DNA from 4 places in the Ensifer sp. SSB1 genome. Region 2 is predicted to be linked to each of the others. Evidence: riboswitches for the same ligand, from Rfam matches in the RefSeq annotation. Region 2 holds a riboswitch; each other region holds the start of a gene.
What was found. Region 2 has a riboswitch for thiamine pyrophosphate ahead of thiD (bifunctional hydroxymethylpyrimidine kinase/phosphomethylpyrimidine kinase). Riboswitches for the same ligand answer to the same signal wherever they lie in the genome.
Positions count from the first base shown of each region.

Region 1: another riboswitch for thiamine pyrophosphate. It lies ahead of thiO (glycine oxidase ThiO); the one in region 2 lies ahead of thiD (bifunctional hydroxymethylpyrimidine kinase/phosphomethylpyrimidine kinase).
Region 3: another riboswitch for thiamine pyrophosphate. It lies ahead of thiB (thiamine ABC transporter substrate binding subunit); the one in region 2 lies ahead of thiD (bifunctional hydroxymethylpyrimidine kinase/phosphomethylpyrimidine kinase).
Region 4: another riboswitch for thiamine pyrophosphate. It lies ahead of thiC (phosphomethylpyrimidine synthase ThiC); the one in region 2 lies ahead of thiD (bifunctional hydroxymethylpyrimidine kinase/phosphomethylpyrimidine kinase).

Region 1 covers NZ_JAEPRP010000045.1:16,659-19,603, forward strand. The annotation lists gene I8N66_RS13595 (thiazole synthase) at 1-522, opposite strand, end outside; gene thiS (sulfur carrier protein ThiS) at 526-723, opposite strand; gene thiO (glycine oxidase ThiO) at 720-1,691, opposite strand; TPP riboswitch at 1,852-1,972, opposite strand; partial or broken gene bioB (biotin synthase BioB) at 2,383-2,945, shown strand, end outside.
Region 2 covers NZ_JAEPRP010000204.1:8,923-11,867, forward strand. The annotation lists gene I8N66_RS32445 (hypothetical protein) at 1-409, opposite strand, end outside; gene I8N66_RS32450 (helix-turn-helix transcriptional regulator) at 549-779, shown strand; TPP riboswitch at 956-1,058, shown strand; gene thiD (bifunctional hydroxymethylpyrimidine kinase/phosphomethylpyrimidine kinase) at 1,268-2,077, shown strand; partial or broken gene I8N66_RS32460 (glycosyltransferase family 4 protein) at 2,222-2,945, opposite strand, start outside.
Region 3 covers NZ_JAEPRP010000003.1:39,689-42,633, forward strand. The annotation lists gene thiP (thiamine/thiamine pyrophosphate ABC transporter permease ThiP) at 1-401, opposite strand, end outside; gene thiB (thiamine ABC transporter substrate binding subunit) at 409-1,437, opposite strand; TPP riboswitch at 1,487-1,604, opposite strand; gene I8N66_RS01130 (GNAT family N-acetyltransferase) at 1,743-2,228, shown strand; gene I8N66_RS01135 (thiamine diphosphokinase) at 2,313-2,945, shown strand, end outside.
Region 4 covers NZ_JAEPRP010000021.1:34,204-37,148, forward strand. The annotation lists gene I8N66_RS07785 (sigma-54 dependent transcriptional regulator) at 1-743, shown strand, start outside; TPP riboswitch at 841-969, shown strand; gene thiC (phosphomethylpyrimidine synthase ThiC) at 1,059-2,882, shown strand.

The sequences.
Region 1 (2,945 bases), on a different contig from region 2:
ATGCGCCCGCATGGCCCTGAGCGCCGGGAGGTTCTGCGGCCCCATGGCACTGCCGATCGGCGCGCACCAGGGCATCAGCACCTTGCACCCGGCCTCAACGAGCCGCTCGCCGACCACCAGATCGTCGGTCGTATAGGGAAAGACCTCGAAGCCTTCGGCTGAGAGAATGCGTGCGGCCTCCACCAGCCCGAAGACGTCGGGCTGGAGCGTATCCTGATGGCCGATCACCTCTAGCTTGATCCAGTTCGTGCCGAAGACTTCGCGTGCCATCTTCGCCGTCAGTACCGCTTCCGATACCGAGTGGCAGCCGGCGGTATTCGGGAGCACATGCACGCCGAGAGACCGGATCAGTTCGAAGAAGGCGCCGCCCTGGCGGCCGCCGGCGGTTTCGCGGCGGAGCGAAACCGTGAGGATCTCGGTCGTAGACGCGCGAACCGCGTCTTCAAGGGCGGCCGGCGAGGGGTAGCGGGCGGTACCCAGAAGCAGGCGCGAGCGCAAATCCTGTCCATAAAGCGTCAGCATGTCTCAGCCTCCCTTCATCGGTGAGAGTATTTCGATCCGGTCGCGATCGCTCAGGGCATGGGCCGAGCGATCCGTCCGATGTACCAGCTCGCCGTTGACGGCGGTGGCAAGCCAATCGCCTTCAAAGTCGAGTGCGGCCAGAAGTTCGGCAAGGTTCGCGACTGCGAGGTCGTGATCCTCGCCGTTGACGATCAGTTTCATGCGGCATCTCCCTTCAGGTTCCGGGCAAGGGCAAGATCCGCCGCCTCCTCGGCCAGAGCTGGCGAGAGCAGGAAACCGTGGCGGTAAAGCCCGTTGAGCGTGATGGTGTTTCCAGCGCACATGACGCGCGGCAGGTTGTCGGCAAAGGCCGGCCGGACGCCGGTTCCGGTTTCGATGAGACGCGCTTCGCCAAAGGCCGGGTGCAGCGTGTAAGCGGCGTTCAGGAGTTCCATCAGTGAGCGGGCGGCAATCGGCCCGCCATCGTGGGTTTCGATCATGGTCGCCCCGCACATGAAGAGCCCATCGCCGCGCGGCACGATGTAGAGCGGGATGCGCGGATGGATGAGCCGAACCGGTCGCGACAGCTCTACTTCGCCTGTCTGCAGATAGAGCATCTCGCCGCGCACGCCGCGCAGGCCGGCAATGGCGCCGATCCGAGACGCGCCGCCACAGTCGGCGATCATATCGTGGCCGCTGCCGTCATCCGTCTCTTCGACGAAGGCAACGCCACGCTCGACCAGCTTTTGCCGCAGCAAGACAAGTGCCCGGCGAGGATCGATATGTGCTTCGCCGGGAAAGAACAGCGCCTGCTGGAAGCGCCCGGCAAGCGCCGGCTCCAGCCGCGCGATCGCCGCTGCGTCAAGCCATTCGAAGCCGGACGTGCGCGAAGCGAAGCGCTTGAGTTCGCCGGCATCTCGTGCCGGGGCGACGACCAGCGTGCCGTTGCGCGATACTTCGCCCGGAAGCGCCCGGTCCCACCAGTCGATGGCGCCGATGCCGCGCGTCAGTACCGCTTCCTCGGCACTTTCGCGCTCGCACCAGGGCGCCAGCATGCCGCCGGCAAACCAGGATGCTGCACCGCCGAAGTCCGCCTGCCGCTCCGCAACGGCAACTTCGACGCCGCGACCATTCAGTTCATGCGCCAAGGCCAGTCCGACGACACCGGCGCCTTTGATCAGGACGCGCATGGTCAATGCGCCCCACGGTGCGGAACCGGCCGCCGGCCCGAAAGAAGCAAAGTCGCGATGATGATACGCACTGCCGAGGCTCCATAGTTGGAGACCCAGTTCGCGCCGTAGGGGATGGAAGGACGCCTTGCCGCGATAGGCTCGCGCGAACGCGAATGCGGCAGCGATGTCTGCACCGTCCCTACGCCAGTATGAACTGGATCAGGTTCAACGGGTCACTGCGCCGCGGAAACCGCCTGGCAGAATCTCAGCCCCTTGCCGGGACACCCCTGGTGAATGCTTCAAACTGAACGGCTGGACCGGATTTTGTCAAGAGCCGCCGATGCGAGCATCACGCCGAGTGCCTCCAGCCAAAATTATCTATAAAAATTGGATGAGGCATAAGTTGCTGAGTCTCTGCGTTGTTGAGGCGGCTCGCGTCGATAGATCTGCAGATGAGTTGGGAGGAAAGCTCATTAGAGCAGGATGTTGCGAGTTCATTGCTGCTATCCCGAATTCAATTCACCGAGCGGAAAACGATGCCGTTTGTTGCCTTCATGTCACCTGCTGGATCGTGATATTGCATCCTTGGATTGCTTAATTGCGCACGTGACTACTTAAAAGTGGTTGCCCTAACCCGTCCTTGTGAAAATTATAGATAATTATGGATTCTATCTATTTTACTGGTTCGCGAACGGGGAAATGAACACACATGCTCGACGTAAACAGTTCGACCGAGTCGACTTCAGCCACCGCTAAAGCGACCGAGCCGCGTTGGATTCTGGCTGATGCAAAAAAAATCTATAATCTGCCGTTCAACGACCTCCTCTATCGCGCGCAGTCCGCCCATCGCGCCGCGTTCGACCCAACTCCATCCAGATGAGCCGCCTGCTGTCGATCAAGACCGGCGGCTGCGCGGAAGATTGCGGCTATTGCAGCCAGTCGGCGCATTACCCGACCGGGCTCAAGGCGTCGAAATTGATGGAAGTCGAGCGGGTTCTTGCGGAAGCGAGGAAGGCGAGGGATGGCGGCGCGACACGTTACTGCATGGGCGCCGCCTGGCGCAGCCCGAAGGAGCGTGACATGGAGGCGATCGTCGCCATGATCAGCGGCGTGCGGGCACTCGGCATGGAGACCTGCATGACGCTTGGCATGCTGACCCCGGAACAGTCCGAGCGGCTCGCCGACGCCGGGCTCGATTACTACAACCACAATGTCGATACGTCGGAGCGCTTCTACGGCGAAATCATCACCACCCGCAGCTTTGCCGACCGG
Region 2 (2,945 bases):
GTGCCTCGGACAGCCGCTCCGCGTCCAGTTGATTAGCCAGTCGATTAATGCCGGGCAAGGACTGGACGACGATGGGCGGATCGTTTCCAGCAAGCTTCAGCTCGACCACCGGAAAGCCACCCGCGATTTCCAGCATTTCCGCTTCGACCTTTTGCCTAAGGCGCGTCGCTCGCACCCGCTGTTGATGGCAAGCGTACCACCGGGGCCACATTTCCCTTACAGGCGTGGGCCCGCTCGCTCGTCGCTGACCGCCGACTTCCGCGACCTGCGCGTTTAACACGCGTGAAGCAACAGGAAGCAGGTTTCTGCGGTCGATCAGACGGGGCATATTTTCTGCAGCGCCGCCCTGCGGATTTTCTTTTCCACGCATAATTGCAGGCATAGTTCTGCTATTCTCAGAATCAGCCATGATCCAAGCTCTCTAAAGCTAGATTTGGGTCTAGGCCGCTTGTGGTACCTCATACCAGAAACGGCGTGGAACTCGTAACAGGGATACGATAACGAGTAATGCAGTGCACTTCAATAGAAAATCGTATCGGTGTTACGAAATGATGCCGATTCAATGTAAGATGGCGCGCGCAGCGCTGGGTTGGGGCACACGGGATCTAGCGAAAAATGCCGGCGTGTCGCCCGATACAATCGCTAGACTAGAGCGCGGCGAGCGGCTTCGAGAGGCGACCATCGACGTCGTCCGATCGGCTTTTGAGAAAGCTGGTATAGAGTTCATCCCAGAAAACGGTGGCGGCGCCGGTGTCCGCTTTTCCAAACCAAGAGCCTAAATCAAAGGCAACGACGCGATCGAGATTCACGCTGAACCGTCTTAGTGTCGCATTGGAGCGACTTTGCGGCAGCGCCGCTGACCATACTTGTGGCAGCTGCGGACGTGGTGGGGAACACGGTGATGCAATGTTGATCGCCAATAGTTGACATCACCTCCCGCGCTCCCCTAGCTTCCTCCGTTGCCGAGGGGCGCACCTGACGGTGCTGAGACGGCGGCGAGCCAGACCCTTGAACCTGATCCGGATCATACCGGCGGAGGAACGGCAAGGGCCTATCTGGCACATCAGCCGCGTCTCCGCCGTTCATTTGGATCTCCGTCATTTGTTTTTGGGAGATCGTTGGTGCCTGCACAGAGTGTGGAATATTGCGAGGTAGGATTCCGAGAGACGAGCCAACCGATGCCTGGTCTTGATCATTCGGTTTCCTCGCTGATACTTGGAAGCACCCGGCATCTTGAGGGTACCTCTGCTCCCAGGTGGAACCAGCCATGACCGCTATCGCCGTTACCATCGCAGGCTCGGATTCAGGTGGTGGCGCCGGCGTCCAGGCGGATCTTAAGACGTTTTCGGCGCTTGGCGTCTATGGAGCCAGCGTGATTACCGCTGTCACGGCGCAGAACACCCGGGGTGTCACGGCTGTCGAGGATATCTCTCCGGCCGTCGTTGCTGCGCAGTTGGACGCCGTGTTTTCAGATCTCGCCGTTGGTGCAGTGAAAATCGGGATGGTGTCCCGCCAGGAGACCATTGCCGCGATCGCATCCGGCCTGAAGCGCTATCAACAGATGGCAGTCATCGATCCGGTGATGATTGCCACTTCCGGTGACGTCTTGTTGCGCGCGGATGCGATCGCGACGCTCAAGGAGGAGTTGCTGCCGCTTGGCCTCATCGTGACGCCGAACTTGCCCGAAGCGGCGTTGTTGACAGGACGCGCGATTGCGGAGAACGAGGCGGAAATGGCGCGTCAGGCGGAGATGCTTCTGAAGTATGGTGCGCGTGCAGTGCTGATGAAAGGCGGACATGCGAAGGGCGACGAGGCGGTGGATATCCTCTTTAGTGGGGATACACCGTTGCGCTTGGTGCGTCCGCGGGTCGAGACGAGGAACGATCATGGCACCGGCTGCACGCTGTCAGCCGCAATTGCCGCTGGTCTTGCTCGCCAGCAGACGCTTGAAGACGCGGTGGTGGCCGCCAAGACCTATCTGCATGAGGCGCTTGTTGCCGGCGCCGCTTTGAAAATCGGGCAGGGGCGGGGGCCGGTCCATCACTTTCATCGGTGGTGGGGGTCCAGCGGCGATTAATTCCATTCCCGGAGCCTTGTTCATGCTTAGCTTTAGGAAACTAGGCTATTGCATTGTTTAAAGGGCAACAGAATTCCCGGATCGGAAGCCGGAAGCTCGTCGCCTGCAAACACAAGATGAGTAACGGAGGACGCGCGTTTTGGTTCAGGCTACCGCGGCGCTGGCGTGAGCCGGCTGCTCTGCCTTGAGCAGTTTTCGGTAGAGCGCGACATGCTCGCGGCCACAGTCGACATGGCTCATCGGGCGCCTGAGGGTTGCCCGGAGGTTGTCCCAGGATCGCGGCGTACTCAGCACGTCTATAAGCCGATCGGCAAGGTCTTGTGCGCTGCCGGCCCGGAAATGGTAGCCGTCCAGGCGGTCGCGAACTTTCTCGGCCATGCCGCCGATATCTGAACACAGGATCGGTCGGCCGTGATGCAGGGCTTCCTGAATGACGACCGGGGAGTTCTCCCACCAGACCGACGGCATCACCACCCAATCAACCGAGCGCATTAGTCGCGGCATGTCCTGGTTCTGGTAGGCGCCGTAGAAGCGGACGCGGCGGCCGGCATCCTCGATCAGTTTCGCGACGCGGTCCTGATAGTCGGTCGGCTGGCGTTCGAGGTTGCCGCCAAAGATCATCAGCGTCGAATCGTCTCCCCAGATCTCCTCGGGTACGCGCGAAACAGCGTCGATCAGCACATGCACCCCCTTGAAGGGGGTCATCTGACCGAAATAGGCAAATCGGTTACGTCGTGCGATCGGTGCGGGCAACTCACGCGCAGGCGTCTTTTCACCCATGACGATGCCGTTTTCGATCACAAAGATCTTCTCGGCGGCGATGCCCCACTCGACATAGCGATTGGCGAGAAAAGCGCTCGGGGCGATG
Region 3 (2,945 bases), on a different contig from region 2:
ATGCTGATCGGCTGCTCGAGGCCGAGCCAGCGCAGGCCGGAGTTGAGGAAGCCCTGGCGTCCCCAGATCTCGATCAGACCGAGCGCGCCGACGAGAACGGGCAGGCCGAGCGGCAGCGCCATCAGCCGCAACAGCCAGATGCGACCGAAGAACCGAGGCCGCCGCGCCAGTGCCCGCGCCACGGGAATGGCGAACAGCACCGACAGCAGCGTCGAGAGGGTTGCCTGCAGCAGCGTGAAGCGGGTGACGCGCCAGATATAGGCGTCGAACAGGTTGCCTTCGTTCGTGCCGGCGGTCTGGGCGAGCAAGGCTGCGATCGCCAGGCCGACGAAGAGCAGGAAGGCGCCGAGGCAGAGCGCCCCGGCGACAACAGTCATGCGGTTTTCGCGCAGTGCGAACAATCCGGCCTCAGCTCTTGCTCATGGCGGCAAGCCATTCGTCGATCCAGGCCTTGCGGTTCTTCGCGACTTCTTCCGACGGCAGCAGGAAGGTCTTCTCCGGATTGACCAGCTTGTTGAAGGCATCCGGCAGCGGCTCGCTGGTGACGCCGACCGGCATCATCCAGTTGGTCGTCGGGATGATCGACTGGAACTCCGGCCCGGTCATGAAGCTCAGGAACTGTTTTGCCAGGTCCGGCTCCTTGGCATGCTTGGTCATGCCGGCGACTTCGATCTGGATGTAGTGGCCTTCGGAGAAGGCCGCCGCCTGGTAGCGCTCGTTGTTTTCCGCGACCATGTGATAGGCCGGCGAGGTGGTGTAGGAGAGCACCATCGGTGCTTCGCCCTTGGTGAAGAGGCCGTACGCTTCCGACCAGCCGGGAGTGACGGTCAGAACGCGGTCCTTGAGCTTAGCCCAGGCAGCGCCGGCCTCGTCGCCATAGACGGCCTTGACCCAGAGCAGCAGGCCGAGGCCCGGCGTCGAGGTGCGCGGGTCCTCGATGACGATCTTCTGTGACGGGTCGCCTTCGACGAGCTCCTTCAGACTCTTCGGTGGCGTCTTCAACGTTTCGGTATCGTAGACGACGGCGAAGTGGCCGTAATCATAGGGAAGGAAGGTATCGTCGGAGAAGCCGCCCGGAACCTTCAGCTCCTTGGCATCGACGCCGTGCGGCGCGAAGAAGCCGGTCGCCTTGGCTTCCGCCACGAGGTTGGTATCGAGGCCGAGCACGATGTCGGCCTTCGAGGCGTCGCCTTCGAGCTTCAGGCGGGTGAGCAATTCGACACCATCGGCGACGCCGACATAATTGACCTTGCACTCGCAGGTCTTTTCGAAGGCTTCCGCCACCTTGGCGCCCGGGCCCCATTCGGTGATGAAGCTCTCATAGGTATAGACCGTCAGCGTCTTGTCGGCTGCCGTTGCATGGTGGGCGAAGACGAGACTTGCGGTAGCAGCCAGAGCTAGCCGGCTAAACAGTTTGTGTTGCGATAAATTGGACATGGCAGGCACCTCTCCCAAAGTTCGTTGTTGCATGGGAAAAGGGCGTATCGATCCGATCGCGTCTAATCCCTCCGCCGGTATGAGCCGGATCAGGTTCCGCGGGTTGGCGTTGCACGCCTCTCAGCCTCCGGCCGCTATGCGGTCGGGAGGCACCCCGTTAGAGCGGCAAAAGATTTACCGCCACGTTGGTTCCATGGCAAGCGATGTTTGGGGGGAGCCGAAAGTGGCGCCTTGGAGCGGGGCATTGGCTCGTATTTGCGTAAGCCGCCAACTGCGCTACACCACTGCAGCGAGGAGGAAACGCCATGCCAGATATGCTCGTTCGACTTTACGCCCTGCCGTCTCAGCCTCAGTCGAGGCTTGGAGCGGGTATCAGCATTCGCCGTGCCATGGCGCCGGAGCGCCGCCTGGTCGTCTCCTGGATCGAGAAGACCTTTGGTGCCGGCTGGGCGGGCGAGGCGGAAGCGGCCTTCTCTTCCACCCCGACGCGCATGCATGTCGCGGTGCACGAGGAAAAGATCGTCGGCTTTGCCTGCCACGACGTGACCGCGCTCGGCTTCTTCGGTCCGACTGGCGTCGATGAAGGCATGCGCGGCCAGGGGATTGGCGAGGCGCTGCTGATCGCCAGCCTGACGGCGATGCGCGAGGCCGGCTATGGCTATGCAGTCATCGGCGGCGTCGGACCGGCGAAGTTCTACGAGCGGGTAGCCGGTGCGTTCGAGATTCCGGATTCGACCCCGGGCATCTATGCCGGCATGCTGTTTCCAGATCCGGTGCCGGAAGGGCACTGACGGCTTCAGCAAAATTTCGAGAACCGGTCGTCCAACGGTTTTCTTCGTTTTCCTTCCGCGGTCCTTTGCGCTATGGGCTTTGCCATGGCTCGATCGACCTTCACCATTCTGCTTGGCGGCGCCCTTTCGCTGACCGACCGGCTGACACGACAGCTGAGCGGAAGCCGCTTCGTTGCAGCTGACGGCGGCATGCGCCATGCCCGTTTGCTCGGCGTCGTACCCGATGTCTGGGTCGGCGATTTCGATTCGACCGAAGACGCGTTGCTTTCCGAGTTCGCCTCCGTTCCACGCGAGCCCTATCCGGCGGCAAAGGCGGCGACGGATGGCGAGATCGCGGTTGAGGCAGCGCTATCGCGCGGCGCCGATCGGCTGATTTTCGCGGGCGCGCTCGGCGGCACCCGCAGCGACCACGCCTTCATGCATCTGCTGCATGCTGTCGCCCTTGCCGAGCGTGGGCTTCCGGTGCTGATGACCTCGGGCGAGGAAGAGGCCTATCCGCTGCTTGCCGGTCCGCTCGAGCTCGACCTGCCGAAGGGTTGCCTCTTCTCGGTGCTAGGTCTGACCGAACTTACCGGCCTTTCGATCGTCAATGCGCGCTATCCGCTCGACGATTTCACCCTGCCGTTCGGCTCGTCCCGAACCGTTTCCAACGTTGCGGAGGGTCCCCTTCGCTTCACTCTCAAGAGCGGTCGCGCCATCGTGCTTGCCCGCCCTTAT
Region 4 (2,945 bases), on a different contig from region 2:
TCGAAAGCGAACTCTTCGGCCACGAACAGGGCGCCTTTACCGGCGCCTTGAAGAAGCGCATCGGCCGGATAGAGCATGCGAACGGCGGTACGTTGTTTCTCGACGAGATCGAGGCGATGCCGCCGGCAACGCAGGTGAAGATGCTGCGTGTTTTGGAAGCGCGCGAGATCACGCCACTCGGCACCAACCAGGTGCGACGGGTCGATATCCGCGTCATCGCTGCTGCCAAGATCGATCTCGGCAATCCGGTTGAGCGCGGCGATTTCCGAGAAGATCTCTACTTCAGATTGAATGTCGTGACGCTATCGATCCCGCCTCTGCGCGAACGCCGCGACGATATCCCGCTGCTGTTCTCGCACTTCCTGACCCGGGCAGCCGAGCGCTTCAGGCGCGACGTACCCATGATCTCGCCGGCTGCGCAACAGCACCTGATGACCCATGCCTGGCCCGGCAATGTGCGCGAACTCTCGCACTTTGCCGAACGGGTGGCGCTTGGTGTCGAAGGCCCACTCGGACAAGCGATTGCGCCTGCCAAACAGCCGGGATTTGCGCTACCCGAACGGCTCGAACGCTATGAGGCGGAAATCCTGAAGGAGGCGCTGCGCACCCAGCGTGGCGACGTCAAGGCGACGATCGAAGCGCTCGGAATTCCGCGCAAGACCTTCTACGACAAGCTCCAGCGCCATGGTATCAACCGCGCCGACTACGCTGAGCGGTCGGCACCGGATAAGGCCGACCGCTAGCGCCAAACTCACTTCCGCAAACACACGTATTAGGTGCATCTTCATCGACAGGCGAATTCGCGCTTGACGTCCCGGGCCGATCAATGGCTATGATCTAGGCATTCACCAGGGGGGTCCCGCAAGGGGCTGAGATTCTGCTGGATGGTCGGCTTGCCGGCTATAGCGCAGTGACCCGTTGAACCTGATCCAGTTCATACTGGCGTAGGGACGGTGCAGATATCGAAGCCAGGATTCCGTGCGTCCAGCATCTGGCGGAGCGTCTTTCATCTTTCCGGCATCAGAACTGGGTCTCCAATCGCAACTTGGAGCCTCGTCATGAATATTGCCACCAAACCTACTCCCCTCTCGGTCACGCAAGGCCCGCTTCCCGCCTCCCGCAAGATCCACAAGCCGGGCATCCTTCACCCGGATATCCGCGTACCGATGCGCGAGATCGCGCTGCACCCGACCTCGGGCGAGCCGCCGGTCACGGTCTATGATTCCTCCGGCGACTACACAGCCGACGACGCCGAGATCCGCATCGAGGACGGTCTGCCGCGGCTCCGCCGCAACTGGATCGTCGACCGCGGCGATGTGGAAACCTATGAGGGACGCACCGTCCGCCCGGAGGACAACGGCTTTGTGAGCGGAGACCGGCTGACGCCGACCTTCCCGTTCCAGCACGCACCGCTGAAGGCAACGGCTGGCCGCGCAGTGACCCAGCTTGCCTATGCCCGCGCCGGCATCATCACGCCCGAAATGGAGTTCGTCGCCATCCGCGAAAATCTCGGCCGCGAGGCGGCGCGGGCGAAGGTCCGCGACGGCGAGAGCTTCGGCGCCCACATCCCCGACCATGTAACGCCGGAATTCGTTCGCCAGGAAATTGCCAGCGGCCGGGCGATCCTGCCCGCCAACATCAACCACCCGGAATCCGAACCGATGATCATCGGACGGAACTTCCTGGTGAAAATCAATGCCAATATCGGCAACTCCGCCGTCACCTCGTCTATGGCCGAAGAGGTCGAGAAGATGGTCTGGGCGACCCGCTGGGGCGCCGACACGGTCATGGACCTCTCGACCGGCCGCAACATCCACAACATCCGCGAATGGATCATCCGGAATTCACCGGTTCCGATCGGCACCGTGCCACTTTACCAGGCTCTGGAAAAGGTCAACGGCATTGCCGAGAACCTCACCTGGGAAGTCTATCGCGACACATTGATCGAGCAGGCCGAACAGGGCGTCGACTACTTCACCATCCATGCCGGCGTCCGCCTGCATTACATCCCGCTCACCGTCGATCGCGTCACCGGCATCGTTTCGCGCGGCGGCTCGATCATGGCCAAGTGGTGTCTGCACCACCACCGCGAAAGCTTCCTCTACGAGCATTTCGAGGAGATCTGCGACATCTGCCGCGCCTATGACGTCTCCTTCTCGCTCGGCGACGGCCTGCGCCCGGGCTCGATCGCCGACGCCAACGACGCCGCGCAATTCGCCGAACTCGAAACGCTGGGCGAACTTACAAAGATCGCCTGGGCCAAGGATTGTCAGGTGATGATCGAAGGCCCCGGTCACGTCCCGATGCACAAGATCAAGGAGAACATGGACAAGCAGCTCACCGTTTGCGGCGAAGCGCCGTTCTACACGCTCGGACCGCTGACGACGGACATCGCACCGGGCTACGACCACATCACCTCGGGCATCGGCGCGGCCATGATTGGCTGGTTCGGCACCGCCATGCTCTGCTACGTCACGCCGAAGGAGCATCTCGGCCTGCCCGACCGAAATGACGTCAAGGTGGGTGTCATTACCTACAAGATCGCCGCCCACGCCGCCGACCTCGCCAAGGGCCATCCGGCCGCTCAGGTGCGCGACGACGCGCTCTCGCGCGCCCGCTTCGAGTTCCGCTGGGAGGACCAGTTCAACCTCTCTCTCGACCCGGAGACGGCCCGCAACTTCCACGACGAGACCCTGCCGAAGGAGGCGCACAAGGTCGCGCATTTCTGCTCGATGTGCGGCCCGAAATTCTGCTCCATGCGGATCTCGCACGACATCCGGGCCGAGGCGCAGAAGGAAGGGCTGGAGGCAATGGCGGCGAAATACCGCGAAGGCGGCGACCTCTACATGCCGGTGGAAGGGGCGGCTGGCGCGGCCGAGTAGACGCAAAGACACGCTGAAGGGGCCAGTCACGGCCCCTTCAGTTCGCGCAGGACTTCCGTCCAG